Regions from separate parts of the Clostridium sp. DFI.1.208 genome, predicted to be linked through region 2. Evidence: a T-box and tRNA genes for the amino acid it is inferred to sense, from the RefSeq annotation. Region 2 holds a T-box; the other holds one or more tRNA genes.
What was found. The T-box of region 2 lies ahead of alaS (alanine--tRNA ligase). A T-box ahead of a tRNA ligase gene usually reads a tRNA of that ligase, here a tRNA-Ala.

Region 1 (8,039 bases), on a different contig from region 2:
TTGTGGGTATAAAAAATGAAAAAGGCTTTACTTGCTGGTTTATGTGGCTTGAGTTTATTGCTTGGCTGTGTAGCATTTGCTAATGATGCGAACATGAATGTTTGTGGAAATGGTGGATATTTGCACGTCAGAATGTAATACTTGAAAACTACTTCTTTTCATAAGAAGTTTTTTCTTTTATGCTCCGAGTTGACGGTTTTCTTGAAAAACTGCGATAATCATCAAAATTTTTATTAAATGTCAACTTGCATGAAATTCATTGTATAAATTTACTATTTCTAGTAACATATAGGTGTCTTGAAGAGGGTGGGCTTCGAGACACTGGGGATCACTTCGGTGATCATATGGGATTCGTATTGATGGAGATTGTGAAAATGGTCTTCCCCAAGCCCGTTTATTCTCATGTACACTCTTAGTAAATCAACTGATACTGTTTACGAGATCAATACGAATGGGGGATTTGCAAGGATAGCAGCTTTGTTCGACAAGGTTGCTTTTTTTGCATTCTTCGGCTAAACTTAATGGGGAATATGGAGAGATGTGCATGAGTAAACTCGTTCTGAAAAATATAACAAAATCCTATGGAGATATAAAGGCTGTACAGGATTTTCATCTGGAGCTGTCGGATAAAAGCTTTGTTGTACTGGCAGGACCATCCGGTTGCGGGAAAACGACACTGCTGCAGCTAGTCGCAGGATTTCTTTCCCCCGATTCAGGGGAAATATATATTGATGATGAACTCGTCAATCAGAAAGCGCCTGCCCAGCGAAATATCTCCATGGTGTTTCAGGAAGCTGCCTTGTTCCCTCATATGAGCGTTTTTGAGAATATATCATTTGGTCTTGCCCACAGCGGGATGAAGCAGCAGGATATTAAGGAAGCGGTCGATCAGATATGTGAACTGCTGGGTATCTGCGACCTACTGGAACGCAAAGCAGGAGATTTATCAGGTGGACAGAGACAGCGTTGTGCGATTGCCCGTGCGCTGGTAAGAAAACCGTCCTTGTTTCTGATGGATGAGCCTTTGAGCTCTTTGGATGCGAGACTGAAGACACAGCTGCGAATTGAAATCGCTCAGCTGTATCAGAAAAACGATGCAACCTTTCTTTATGTTACACATGATCAGATGGAGGCAATGACACTTGCGGATATTCTGATTATTATGAAGGATGGACAGATTCAGCAAATGGGCAATCCGATTACAATTTATCGCGATCCAATCAATCTGTTTACAGCCTCTTTTTTAGGATTGTATGATATCAATCAATTTCAGGCTGCCCTTGTGCAGGGAGCACTTCATTTTCATAATCAGCGGATACCATGGCTTGCGGAGGCTGAGAGTCTATCGGTAATACTAGCAGCACGTTGTGAACATATTATTGAGGTATCAACAGGCGGTATCTGTGGCAGGATTGTTTTAGTTGAACAGTCCGGTGAACAGGTGTATTATCATATCCAATATGAGGAGGGAATCGTTATTATGAAGGGGGATGCTTCCCATATTCGTCAGCGCACAGAGAATATTCAATTCTGGTTTGTGTGGGAGCATGTATTTGTGTTTGATGCACAGACACAAAATCGTATATATAAGACGATATAGTAAAAAGCCGTATTCTATTAGCCAAAGAATGCGGCTTCCGACATATAATAAGTACAAAAAAAGATTCCGTTAGGAATCTTTTCTGATCTATCATGGTGGAGCGTATCGGGATCGAACCGATGACCCCCTGCGTGCAAAGCAGGTGCTCTCCCAGCTGAGCTAACACCCCATCTCGATTGCTTAATAAATATATCATGTACAGAGCAGCTTTGTCAATGCTTTTTTTCATTTTTTGATAAATATCTCAGCTTGCTAAATTTTCTAAATGACAAAGCCATCCTTGCAGGGAAAGGTGGCTTTGCTTTTCTCTATGGTATGTATATTCAAAAATATAAAATGCAATCCCCAGCTATAAATGTACAACATGCTGCGTAATCTACTTTTTCCTATGTGAGAGCAAAGCGTTCAAAGTATAGGAATAGTTTTTCACTTACAATTACTAGGTATTGCTTGCGGGGGTGATTTGATTTTTTATGTCCTCCAATGTGTCACAAGTTAATAGAAGGTGGGCGATTTGTTCCATCTGTGCTGTTGACAAGGTGCACAGCCACGCTGAGCAGTCTTCATGATACTTGCTTTCCATCATGCGGTTTAAAAATAATCGTTCTCCCTCTGCTTTCCCTTTCACTAATCCTACTTTTTCACCCTCTTCTCTCCCTTCTTCTCTTCCTTTTATGATTCCCTCCTTCATCCCCTCTTCAAAGCTGTCCTCCAGACCATAGCGATAACGTGCTTCTCCCATCTGAATCGCCATTGCCGTTGACCATAGCTCCTCATCCTTCTGCATTTCCTCGTACTTGTCCATGAATACTTTCACCAGCCTTTCCTTTGATTTCAGTATATCATTTTTTGCGTTATTTTTAAATAAAAAGCAGAGCTGCTCGAAGTCATCCATTTGCTGGATTTCCTTTTTCTTTGCGATGTCATTAATGACCGGTAGATGAACGAAGGTTCTTCTGATCAGCGGATATTCACTCTCCGCTTCCCCCTGTTCATTGCGCATTTGATAGTGATTGATCAGATTTTTATTATTCCAAGCGTATTTTTCAATAAAAATAATCTGGTATACCGGCTTCAAATCCCTGTATTTCTCACTGCTTTTCAGCTGATTGTTTAAGGCACGTGCTCCGTAAAATTCAAAACGCATCATTTCCGCAATTCCTGCGTACGTGGTCTGCATCTCGAGATTAAAGAAACGACCTGCCTCATCCTTCACGTGGACATCGAGAATAATTCTCTTCTTGCCGATAACGCCTGGATCGAGATTCGGATTCAGCACCCTGCTTTCCTTGACTCTGATCCCGGTAACACGTTGTATGATGGTGTTACGTGCATACACGGATTCCGTATCCTCACGGGATAGTGTGTACTTAAAAAATAAATCATTACAGTAATTCAATACATTATTTGCCTTCGTTTTGACCATGACGAAAACCTCCTTCTGTAAGCTTATTACTTACATACTTCTATACGAAAAAAAACTGCGAAATTCCTAAAAAATCCGCATTTTCTTAATTATTTATGCTGCTTTTTGGAAAAATGTTCATGACGGATAGAATTCTACAGTATTTACTTATGGTCATTTAGCTTTTTCTAAAAGAATGAAGCTGCATATTTTCAAAGCATAAGGATTTGTGATTTTTACTTTTATCTCTCATCGAGAAGCTTTGTTGTTATTGGATATCTTTTCTTTTTGATGCATTTCTATATTCCGAATGACAAACAGCAGGGGGAAGCTGTAGTCTGGGCGCACACATAAGAATTTTCGATAAGACTATCCTGTTATGTTTAAAAATCATGGTATCGCAATGTTATCCTAGTAAAAAAGAAGTCCACTAAAAAAGAATAATCCGCCAGTACCTTCTCCGATACAAATCACCTTATAAAAAGCAGAATGAATTCTTGATATTCTATATCCGTCTAAATCCGTAAAAAATATAGGGGATTGCAAGCCGTAGAGAAATCGTCTAAAATATAAGAAAACTTTTTTGAGGGGTGATGTTGTATGAAAATAGCAAGGGAGGCATTGCGGCTCAGCTTTCCTGTGATGGTCGGCTATGTGTTTCTGGGAATCGCTTTCGGCATTCTCTGCCAGCAGCAGGGCTATTCCATGATCTGGGCTTTTTTGATCAGTCTGAGCGTATACGCTGGAAGTATGCAGTTTGTTTTACTGACATTCTTTCATGCCGGATTTTCACTTGTAGAGGTTGCTCTGGTTACGCTTACGGTAAATGCACGACAGCTGTTTTATGGGCTGTCATTTCTGAAAAGCTTCCCTGCAATGGGAAAGAAACGCTGGTATATGATGTTTTCCCTGACAGATGAAACCTACTCCTTATTGTGTGCTATTCCGAATAAGGAGAGCAAAGAAGGAAAGCAGCTGATGTTCTGCATATCGCTGTTTGATCAGCTGTACTGGATTATTGGTTCTGTTCTCGGTGCAACCATCGGCTCCTTGCTGGCCTTTGACACCACTGGAATTGATTTTGCGATGACAGCATTGTTTACTGTCATTTTTGTGGAACAATGGCTTGCTGCGAAGCAGCATGGGGCGGTCTATATCGCGGTAGCTGCGATTCTTATTGCAGCTGTGCTATTTCAGCTAGCTAACTTTTTGCTGCCAGCGCTTATACTGCTCGTTATTCTGCTTATCATTTTTCAGGATAAGGTAGAGGGAAAGGGGGATGCATCATGATTGGTATAACGGATACTCTGCTGATTATTGCAGTAGCGGCGGTTTGCACCTTTCTGACCCGTGCGCTTCCCTTTATGATATTCAAAAATGCAGAAGCACTTCCGCGGAAAATTGTATATCTGGGAAATGTTCTGCCAATGGCGATCATGCTTTGTCTGATTGTCTATTGTGTTCGCAATACGGCGTTTTTTCAATATCCGTACGGTCTGCCGGAGCTGCTCGGCATTGGAAGTGTCGTGCTTCTTCATGTGTGGAAGCGAAACAATATGATCAGTATCCTTGGGGGTACCCTGCTTTATATGATGCTGGTACAGCTGGTGTTTGTGTAATTTGGAAATATAGGGGGAATCATTTGCTTTTTTTGAAGCATACTTCATAGTCCAACAACATGATAAGGTGTTCTTATACAGAGGCAGCTCTGTGCAGGAGCGCCTTTTTTTTGTGAATTGCATGTATATGACAAATAGCTGTATATGACGGTGGTCTTTATTTGCATGCTTCCAGTGCTAGTCTCTTCTGAGCCGCCAAGGATAAGGAAAGACTCTTATACCGCAATGTGCCTGCATCATATTCTTTACATCGAGCAGCCTGTATATCCGATTTCGATGTCCAACAGGGAATGAAAGAGCTGTCAGGCATGGAATTTCAGAGTCGCAAGCACTAGCAAGCATGAAGAAAGCGCATATAAAAAGCCACGACAATTCTCATGGCTTTTGCACAGATGCAAAGAAAGCATCGTATTGTTCCTTGAATACGGAATCCTTCAGGGTAATGTAATTAAATTCATGGAGAATATGGAAATCGTACAGGTCAATCACCTCAAGCTCTCCTTTTTCTATTTCTTCTCTTGCGGCCGCTTCATATAGAAAGCTGATTCCCTGGTTGTTTTTGACAAGTGTTTTTATAGCCTGTACATTGCCGATTTCTATCACCCTTTGAAAGGATGCGATGGACAGGTTGATTTCCTGCATGCCGCGCTCCAGAATCTCTCTGGTGCCGCTGCCCTCTTCCCGGACAATCAGTGTTTCCTGTACCAGATCCTTTAGGCAGTGAACCTCCTTTTGCAAAGGATACTTCTTTCCTTTCACTGCGACATAACGCTCCTGGGACAGCAGCTGCCAATCATAGGTCTGCTTTGGAAAATACCCCTCGACAAAGGCAAAGCCGATATCTCCGCTGTTTAGCATCTGCAGCAGGGTAGCCGTGTTTTCCACAATCATGCACAGACCTGTTTCCGAATGTGCAGTGAGAAAGCGGTTTAAGCGCTGCGGCAGGATAAACTCCCCAATCGTCAGGGTGGCACCAAAGCGCAGGGCAGGTGTTTTCTGATTTTGCTTCAACAGACTGCGAATCATTTTCTCATCCGCAACCATGGTACGTACTTTTTCCGCAAGCAGCTTTCCCTGAACCGTCAAATTCAACTGCTTTCCGTCATAAAAAAACAATTTACAATCATATTCCTTTTCCATATATTTAATATGCTGTGAAACAGCAGGCTGTGTAATGCATAAGATATCCGCAGCCTTCGTATAATTTAATGTTTCAGACAGCGTAAGGAATGTATATAATCGAAAATCCAGCATGTTCTCATCTCCCAATTTCTGTAAGGTAAGTATACCACGAATAAAAGAAGAGCGAAAGGAAAACAAGTGTCTTTAATTTGTGAACATATGTATTCACTTTGTTTGCGTTAAGAAAACTCTTTCATAAATGTTACATCAATTTTTCATTTTAACTTTCATTTTATTTCATTTGTGCTATAATAGTGCTTACTAACAGAAAAACATGCTGTTGGAATAAGTAAAAGAGGAAAGGAAGGTGCCTGATTATGGCCGAAAACAGAATTTACAATTTTTCAGCTGGTCCATCCATGCTGCCACTGGAGGTGTTGAAAAAAGCGCAATCGCAGATGCTGAATTACGAGGAAAGTGGCATGTCGGTTATGGAAATGAGTCATCGTTCCAAAGCCTATGATGCGATAATTACAAAAACACAGGAACGAATGCGTTCCATCATGAATATACCGGATAACTATAAGGTGCTGTTTCTGCAGGGAGGAGCGACCTCTCAGTTTTCCATGGTTCCCCTGAATTTGTTGCAAAAGGGTACGGCAGATTATGTCGTGACCGGATATTTTGCGAACAAGGCATATGCGGAAGCAAAGAAATACGGGGATATCGTTTTGGCTGGCTCCAGTAAGGATGCGGATTATTCCTATATTCCCGCACAGCAGGAGCTGCAGCTGAACAAGAATGCGGATTACGTCTATCTATGTGCAAATAACACGATTTATGGTACAGAATGGAAATATGTTCCGGAAACGAACGGAGTACCGATTGTAGCGGACATGTCCAGTGATATTCTGTCCAAGCCGGTGGATGTATCCAAATTCGGGATCATTTTTGCCGGAGCACAGAAAAACATGGGATGTGCCGGATTGACAGTTGCGATTGTTCGTGAGGATTTGATTGGACATGCAAAGGAATTCACACCGGTGATGATGGACTATGCTCCTCTTGCCGACAAGGATTCCATGTACAATACACCGCCTACCTATGCAATTTACATTTTGGGACTTGTTCTGGAATGGATAGAAGAAATGGGTGGACTTGCGGCAATGCAGAAGCGAAATGAAGAAAAGGCGAAGCTGCTGTATGACTATCTGGACAACAGTGCTTTCTATACAACCACCGTGCGTAAGGAGGACCGTTCTTTGATGAATGTAACCTTCCGTGCGCCGAATGCAGAGTTGGATGCATTGTTTGCCAAGGAAAGTGCCGCAGCCGGTATGAGTAACCTGAAGGGGCATCGTGCAGTTGGCGGAATGCGTGCATCCATCTACAATGCAATGCCGCTTGCGGGTGTGCAGACATTGATTGCATTTATGAAAAAATTTGAAGAGGAACATAAATAAGGGAGATTACTATGAAAATAAAGCTGTTTAATAAGATTGCGGATGCCGGAATCCATCAGTTTGATCCGAACGCATATGAATTTTCTGAGGATTTTGATAGCTATGATGCCATTATGGTGCGTAGTGCGAAGCTGCATGATGTGGAATTTCCTGCGAATCTGAAATGTATAGCCAGAGCCGGTGCAGGTGTAAACAATATCCCGCTGGATCGCTGCAGCGAACAGGGAATTGTTGTATTCAACACGCCGGGAGCCAATGCCAATGCGGTTAAGGAGCTGGTGATGGCAGGTCTGCTGATGTCTTCCCGCAGGATTACAAAAGGAATTGAATGGGTTAAGACGCTGGATGGTGAAGATATTTCCAAGACTGTCGAAAAAGGAAAGAGCAACTTTGTCGGACCGGAAATTGCAGGGAAAAAGCTGGGAGTCATCGGACTTGGTGCGATTGGCGTACTGGTTGCCAATGCGGCCGCTGCTATGGATATGGAGGTCTTCGGGTATGATCCGTTTATCTCTGTAAAGGCAGCCTGGACCTTAAAGGCAAGGGTGCACCATGTACAAAATCTGAAACAGATTTTTGAGGAATGTGACTATATTACCGTCCATGTTCCATTCAATGATAAAACAGCAAATATCATTGATGCGGAAGCGATTGCGGCAATGAAGAACGATGTGCGTGTTTTGAATTTTGCACGCGGCGGTCTGATTGATGATGAAGCAATGATGAAGGCGATGGATGAAGGAAAAATTGCTGCTTATGTAACAGATTTTCCAACAAAGGAGCTGTTGCAGTATGAGCAGGTGATCGGAGTTCCTCATCTGGGAGCCTCC
Region 2 (8,039 bases):
CAGGTTGATCACAGTGGTGAGGAATCCCGCATGCTGCGGGGGGCCGATAATAATAAGGACCAGACATATTTCCTCTGTCAGGTCTCTCAGGATGCATTGCGGCATTCCATGTTTCCAATTGGACATATGGAAAAGCATGAGGTACGTGAAATTGCAGAACGCATGAAGCTGATAAGTGTGGCAGAGAAAAAGGATTCCACAGGTATCTGCTTTATCGGAGAGAGGAATTTTAAGGAATTTTTAAAGAATTATCTGCCGAGCCAGGATGGTGATATCGTGGATATTGAAACGCTGGAGGTTGTTGGAAGACACGGTGGTGTTTTATACTATACGATTGGTCAGCGGAAGGGGCTTGGTATCGGAGGCAATCGCGGGCCGTGGTTTGTTGTTGGCAAGGATGTACAAAAAAATATTTTGTATGTGACAAATGGAAGTGAAAGTGACTGGTTGTATTCCGATAGCTGTATCGTATCCGGTGTCAACTGGTTCTCCTGTAAAAAGCCGAAGGGCGATTATGTGTGTACAGCGAAATTCCGGTACCGGCAGCCGGATAATGATGTTATCCTTCGCTTTGTTGATGAGACCACTGTATTTTTACGTTATCCGCAAATGGTCAGCGCAGTGACGGCAGGTCAGGAAGCGGTGTTTTATCAGAGGGAAGAATGCTTAGGCGGGGGTGTGATTGAAGATGTATTCAAGGAAGGAATCAGTTTGCAGCACCGTATCACAGGGAGAGTCGGCGATGGAAAGTAACACCGTTTATAGCTTGTCAATCGGACGTATGCTTGCCCTGCTTGTGCATTATTTTGCAGGCTATCTGTATGTATACCGTATCATCGCGACAAAGATTACACTTGCGCTAGAGCCAGGGGCAACGATTCTGTTGCCATGGGTGCAGCTGCTGATTTACGTGTTTACTGCCGGTGTGGCAATGTTGCTGGCATGGCCGGCGATTCGGGATTCCTGGGTGAGATTTCGCAGAAGAACTGAGGCAAATCTGAAAATGAGCGCCTATCTGGTTATTATCATTCTTGCTGTAAATATGCTGTTGTCTTTATTGATTGGACTTTTGACGCAGACTGGAAACAGTGTCAATCAGGAGGAGATTCGCAATGCCAGTACGGTTCTGCCGCTGATGACAATATTGTCAACCTGTGTATTTGCACCGATCATAGAAGAAACGGTGTTTCGAGCAGGTGCATTCTCCTGCCTGCGAAGCAGGCTTGGATTTTGGGTCGCTGCAATCATCAGCAGCATCCTGTTTGGATCCATTCATATCGTGGATTCTCTTCTGGCAGGAAATCTGATGGATGTCAGCTATCTGCTTGTATATGCCGGAATCGGAATGGTTCTGGCTTACGGATATGAAAAAAGCTCTTCCTGCATGGTGCCCGGCATTGTGCATGCAGGAAATAATATCATATCCATGCTTTTTATGCTTTTATAAGAACAGCTGAGGTAAAGGAATGGATGAAGAAGAAATCATATTGAAAGCAAAGCATCTGCATACGATTTTTCGCAATGATACCAATGGATATACGGTTGCGAAATTCGTTACCTATGATGCGAATGAAGAAGATTTTACAGCGACCGGTTATTTCGGCGAGCTGAATGAGGATGTACTGTATAAGCTGCACGGAGATTATGTGGATCATCCCCGCTATGGAATGCAGTTTCAGGTTACGGCCTATGAGAAAATGATGCCGAATGATGAAAGCACCCTGATTCGTTATTTCTCCAGCTCTCTGTTTCCCGGAATCGGAGCGCAGACAGCGAAATCCATTGTGGAAGCGCTGGGAGAGGATGCCATCGAAATCATAAAAGAAAATCCGGAGGCTTTGAAACAGATTACAGCGTTAAACGCAAGAAAGCGTGCCTCTATCATTCAGGGAATCATGGAGCATGAAGAGGCAGATGACTCTGTTGTTTTCTTTACGAGAATGGGCATCAGCGTCAAGACCATCATGAAGATGGAGGCTGCCTATGGTGATGCGATGATATCCATGGTAAAGGAAAATCCATACCGCCTGATTGAGGAAATCGACGGAATTGGCTTTAAAACAGCGGATAAGCTGGCAAAGGAGCTGGCGTTTGCTCAGGCTCACCCTTACCGTATCAAGGCTGTCATCTTGTCCTGTGTGCTGGATTTGTGTATGGCAAGTGGGGATACCTATACAACGCTGGAACAGATAGAGAAGCGGTTTCGCAAGGAATTCGGTGCTTCCATGGATATCAACCCTTATCTGGAAGAGCTGGAGCTGGATCGTCTTGTCATGATTGAGGATGAACGTATTTATCATCATACTCAATACGATGCACAAAATGGCATCGCTTCCTTTCTTGCCGGCTTTCCTTATCGCGAGTCAGAAGAGGAGGTTACCTTTGATATTGAGGATATCGGCATGATGGAACAGAAATTCCATATCCGCTATGAAGATAAACAGAAGGAGGCGATTACTGCCTTTTTCAAAGAACCCTTTCTGATTCTGACAGGTGGACCGGGAACCGGAAAAACAACAATCGTAAAGGGGATTCTGGATTTATATCAACGCTATTATCCATCTGATACAATCGCATTATGTGCCCCGACCGGACGAGCAGCCAAACGACTGAGTGAGCTTAGCTCAACTGCGGCAACGACGATTCACTCCCTATTGAAATGGGATTTGGAAACGAATACATTTCTTGTGAATGACAAGGAGCCGATTCAGGCAGATTTGCTCATCATTGATGAATTTTCCATGGTGGATCAGTGGCTGTTCTATCACCTGCTGAGAGCTTGTCGCATGGTGAAAAGGATTGTGGTGATCGGGGATGAGGATCAGCTGCCGAGTGTCGGCTGCGGGTGTGTATTAAAGGATTTGATTGAAAGTGCATGCTTTCCGCTTGTGCGACTCAATAAGATTTTTCGTCAGAGTGAGGGAAGTGATGTTGTTACACTGGCACACCAGATTCGGGAGGGCTCCGCAGATATTCTGGAGAATGCAAAGGATATCGCATTTTTCCCCTGTCAGAATTATGAGGTTCGTGATCTGATCTTAAGTGTTGTATCCAACGCACTGGACAAGGGCTACGATCCAAAGGAAATACAGGTGCTGGCACCGATGTATGGCGGAGTAGCCGGTATCGATGCTTTGAACAACGCCCTGCAGAAGATGATGAATCCCGCAGATCCGTATAAAAAGGAGCTGAAGGTAGGCTATCGTCTGTTCCGTGAGCACGACAAGATTTTACAGCTGAAGAATCAGCCGGAGGATGAGGTGTACAACGGGGATATCGGAGAAATCATTGAAATCAGCTACCGTGATGATAACGTGCATCAGAAAAACTGTATTACAGCGGATTTTGACGGTGTTCTCGTGGAATATAGCGGGGAACAGATTTACAACATCACGCATGCTTATGCGACCTCCATCCACAAGGCACAGGGCAGTGAATATGCAATCGTCATTATGCCGATTGTAAAGGATTATCGCTATATGCTGCAGAAGCGTTTGATTTACACCGGGGTTACCAGAGCAAAGCGAAGTCTGGTGTTGCTGGGAGATAAAGAGGTGTTCCTGCATGCGCTGCGTGTGGAGGACCGCCATGTGCGCAAGAGTACACTGCAGGAAAAAATAAAGGAAATGATGGGATAACAGACAGGACAGTATCCATACTATCAGTGATAGGAGTGATACTATGAACAAGTGTGTTGTCGCAGGCCTGATGGGTCTGGCTGTCGGTATGTATATCGGCTACAGTCAGGAAGAGGGCATTGAGGATCTTTGCCGTGAATCCAGAAGGAAAAAGAAAAAAGTTATGAAGAAAATGCATAAGACCTACGATCACCTGTGTGATTGCATGGATCTGGATTAACCCCGTCGCGGGTTTTTCTTTTATGAAGGTATCGCATATTCTGGATTCTCTGGCTCGTGGCTGCCGGAAACTGCTTGTTCCTATCGCCGCATTTTTGTTGCTGGTTTTATTATTGAAGCAGCTACAGCTGTATGATTGGATTGTCGATATTTACAAAAGCTGTCTGCCGGTCGTGATGGGGGCCGTAATCGCTTTTCTGTTACAGCCGCTGATTGACCGCCTCCAGCAGCATGTTTCTCAAAAGCTTGCCGTCATGCTAGTATACATCGGAATTGCGCTTATTCTTGCCGTCTTTGTTATCGGAATGATTCCCATCATTTATCGGCAGGTCATGGATTTTGCTGAAGTGGTGCCGGTGTGGATGAAGCATTTGGAGGGATTTCTGGATCGCTATCATATCGCTATTGGTAATTTGGATACCTTGAAGGAGAAATATTTGCAGGAGGGCTATATTATCGTTATCGATTCTTTGCGTAACACGATGCATACTGCTACGAATTATGGAATTGCATACATCACCGCATTTTTCATATCCATTGATTTGGATTTCTGGAAGCGTACGGCGAAAAAGGTGATTCCCAATCTGCATCAGTTTTCCACCTTTTATTTGACGATGAGCAATATTGTATACCAGTATCTGGTCGGAACCTTTCTCGATATTCTGTTTATCGTTGTTACCGTTGGTATCACGCTGTATATCTTCGCCTTTCCCAATGCATTGCTGTATGCTGTCATACTTGCATTGCTGAATTTGTTTCCCTATGTGGGCGCGACATTCGGCTTGATTCTGATTGCTATTGTCGGTGCCTTGAGCTACCCGGTCTTTCCGTTTCTGGCCTTTGCAATCGTGTGGACGATTCAGCAGATTGAATCCAATTTCATCCAGCCGATGATTTTCAACAGAACAATGCATGTGCGGCCAATTCTTACCTTTGTTTTTATCTTTCTGTCGGAAGCTTTGTTTGGGGTTGTCGGTGTAATTTTATCACCGATATTTGCGGCGATTGCGCAGATTGCCTTTCGCAGCTGGCTGCATTCCAAAACAAGCGATAAGATTGGAGAATGGGAGGATATCTGGCAGGATTTTGATGAGGCGATGCAGGAGGAGAATTATGAGTAAAATATTCATAAAGGATTTGCACTGTCTTTTGTATTTTGATATAATGATAACGTTCATCAGGACAATGAAAAAGAGGAGTACATGCAGGTAGCCATTGAAGAGAGAAAGCGGTAGGTGAAAGCTTTCATGGTGAATGATGGAAGCTGCTTTGGAGTTCTGCGCGTATCTGGCGTTAAAAGAGTAAGTGAGTGTGCCTGTGGAATTTTATGCATGGGTGAACTGGGATGGTACCGCGTATATTATACGTTCCTGGATTCGGGAACGTTTTTTAATGCTTATAAGGAGGATGCAAACATGAGACAGTTGACAGGAAGTCAGATTCGTCAGATGTTTCTGGACTACTTTAAAAGTCAGGGACATATGATTGAGCCAGGAGCAAGCCTGGTTCCCCACAACGATCCAACACTGCTTTGGATCAATGCCGGAGTTGCGGCTTTGAAAAAGTATTTCGACGGTAGTGAAAAGCCGAAGAACAATCGGATTGCGAATGCACAGAAGTCCATTCGTACCAATGATATCGAGAATGTAGGAAAGACGGCACGTCACCATACGTTCTTTGAAATGCTTGGGAATTTCTCTATTGGAGATTACTTCAAGGAGGAGGCAATACCGTTTGCCTGGGAGTTTTTAACAAGTCCGAAATGGATTGGGTTCCCTAAGGATAAGCTGTATGTTTCCGTATATACCGATGATGCAGAAGCCTATCGGATCTGGACTGAGGTGTGTAAGGTGGACCCTTCTCACATTTTGAAAACGGATGATAATTTCTGGGAGATCGGAGAAGGTCCGGGCGGACCGGACAGTGAAATCTTCTATGACCGCGGGGAGGCGTATGATCCTGAAGGTCTGGGAGAACGTCTGTTCTTTGAAGAGCTGGAGAATGATCGTTACATCGAGGTATGGAATGTCGTATTTTCACAGTTTGACTGTAAGCCGGAGCTTGACCGTAAGGATTACAAGGAACTGCCGCAGAAAAACATCGATACCGGTATGGGATTGGAACGACTGGTAGCACTGGTTCAGGGTGGAGAAACCAATTTTGATACGGATTTGTTTTTGCCGATTATTCATGCGACAGAAGCATATACCGATGCACGTTATGCGGATCCGGAAAATAAAATGGCTTTCCGCGTAATAGCCGATCACATCCGAACCGTAAGCTTTGCACTGGCAGATGGGGCGCTGTTCTCCAATGAGGGCAGAGGCTATGTCCTGCGCCGTGTTCTGCGTCGTGCCGTGCGTTTTGCGAAAAAGCTGAATATTCAGGGAGCATTTATGTATAAGCTGGTTCCTGTCGTTTATGACATCATGAAGGATTTTTATCCGTATATGGAGGAAAAGCTGGCGTATATTGCTCGTCTTGTAAAGGTTGAGGAGGAGCGCTTCCATGCAACGCTGGCAGATGGTGAAAAGCTGCTGCTGCAGGTGATGGAAGAAAAGAAGGAAACCCGTGTAATTGACGGAAAGACAGCGTTTAAGCTGTATGATACCTATGGATTCCCGCTGGAGCTGACTGTGGAAATCGCGGAGGAAAGCGGCTATGCGGTGGATAAGGATGGCTTTGATGCGGAGATGCAGCAGCAAAGAGAGCGTGCCCGTGCAGCCCGTGGGGATGCGGAATCTATGGGAAGCCAGTCCATTGATCTGCTGGAATTTACGCAGGAAAGCAGCTTCATCGGCTATGATGCTCGGCATACTGCTGCAAAGGTGATCGCATTGTTTAAGGACGGTGTGAGAGTGGATGCTATCAGTGATGAGGGGGATGCCATTTTTGATACAACAGTCTTCTATGCGGAAAGCGGCGGTCAGGTCGGTGACAGCGGTACGATAAATGCAGACGGTGTACAGGCTGTTGTAAGTACGACTATCAAGGCTCCTCACAAGCAGCATCTGTCTCATGTTATCATCACAGAAGGTGAGCTGCGTGTTGCGGATGCGGTGGAGCTGCAGGTGGATGAAAGAAAACGCGATATCATCACGAGCAATCACTCCTGCACCCATCTTTTGCAGAGTGCATTGAAGCAGGTCGTGGGCTCTCATATCCAACAGGCCGGAAGCTTTGTCAGTGAGGAATATCTGCGCTTTGATTTTACGCATTTTGAAAAGGTGAATGAGGAACAGCTGAAGGAAATCGAGCAGCTGGTGAATCGTTACATCAGTGCTCACTATGCTGTTAGCAAGGTGGAAATGCCGATTGAGGAAGCAAAGAAAAGCGGAGCGACAGCGCTGTTTGATGAAAAATACGGAGATGTTGTCCGCGTTGTCAGCATGGGAGAGGTTTCCAAGGAATTCTGCGGCGGCTGTCATGTGAATAATACACAGGAAATCGGTGTCTGCAAGATCATCAGTGAAGAAAGCATCGGTTCCGGTATTCGCCGGATCACGGCGAAAACAGGGTATGATGCCTATGCGGAATTTGCAAAGGAGGATGACACGCTGCATGCGGTAGCGTCCGATTTGAAGCTGAAGGGAATTTCCAAGGTGGAAGAAAAGGTTGTTCAGGTATTGGAGGAAAACGCCCAGCTCAAGAAGGAGCTTGCGGCGCTGCAGGCATCCATGTTTGCCTTGAAGGCGAACGATCTTGTCAATCATATGCAGGAGCTGAACAATCGTCAGGTGCTGATTGAACGCGTGGATGGTGCGGATGCAAAAGCGATGAAGGATATCGTTTCCAACATCCGTTCCCAGAAGGAAAACTGCGTCATCTTCCTGGCATCCGTTCATGCGGATAAGGTAACCTTTGTTGCCGGTGCAGACGAGGTGGCTGTAAAAGGCGGTATCAAGTGCGGTGATCTTGTGCGTGAGGCGGCTCTTGTCTGTGATGGGAAGGGCGGCGGACGCCCGGATATGGCACAGTCCGGCGGTAAAGATGCTTCCAAGGTGGAGGAAGCACTGCATTTAATCAAAAATATGCTGTCATAAGGCTTTCAATTTTGTATAAAGTAGGATAAAATAAAGGAAGAAAACAAAAGGAGGTAATACTATGAGAGATATCACGGAAACCATGTCTTTTAAATCGGATGATTTAAAAAGAGACAATATCAAGCATGTATTACGCTTA

Region 1: it encodes a tRNA-Ala, which carries the amino acid that the T-box ahead of alaS (alanine--tRNA ligase) is inferred to sense. The anticodon was not compared.

Annotation. Positions count from the first base shown of each region.
Region 1 covers NZ_JANGCA010000030.1:46,607-54,645, reverse strand. The annotation lists gene NE665_RS15175 (ABC transporter ATP-binding protein) at 545-1,600, shown strand; tRNA gene NE665_RS15170 (tRNA-Ala) at 1,694-1,769, opposite strand; gene NE665_RS15165 (PD-(D/E)XK nuclease family transposase) at 2,040-3,026, opposite strand; gene NE665_RS15160 (AzlC family ABC transporter permease) at 3,606-4,295, shown strand; gene NE665_RS15155 (AzlD domain-containing protein) at 4,292-4,624, shown strand; gene NE665_RS15150 (LysR family transcriptional regulator) at 5,000-5,878, opposite strand; gene serC (3-phosphoserine/phosphohydroxythreonine transaminase) at 6,124-7,209, shown strand; gene NE665_RS15140 (phosphoglycerate dehydrogenase) at 7,221-8,039, shown strand, end outside.
Region 2 covers NZ_JANGCA010000028.1:50,966-59,004, reverse strand. The annotation lists gene mnmA (tRNA 2-thiouridine(34) synthase MnmA) at 1-753, shown strand, start outside; gene NE665_RS14670 (type II CAAX endopeptidase family protein) at 743-1,447, shown strand; gene NE665_RS14665 (ATP-dependent RecD-like DNA helicase) at 1,467-3,638, shown strand; gene NE665_RS14660 (hypothetical protein) at 3,682-3,858, shown strand; gene NE665_RS14655 (AI-2E family transporter) at 3,881-4,978, shown strand; T-box leader at 5,034-5,232, shown strand; gene alaS (alanine--tRNA ligase) at 5,273-7,900, shown strand; gene NE665_RS14645 (IreB family regulatory phosphoprotein) at 7,962-8,039, shown strand, end outside.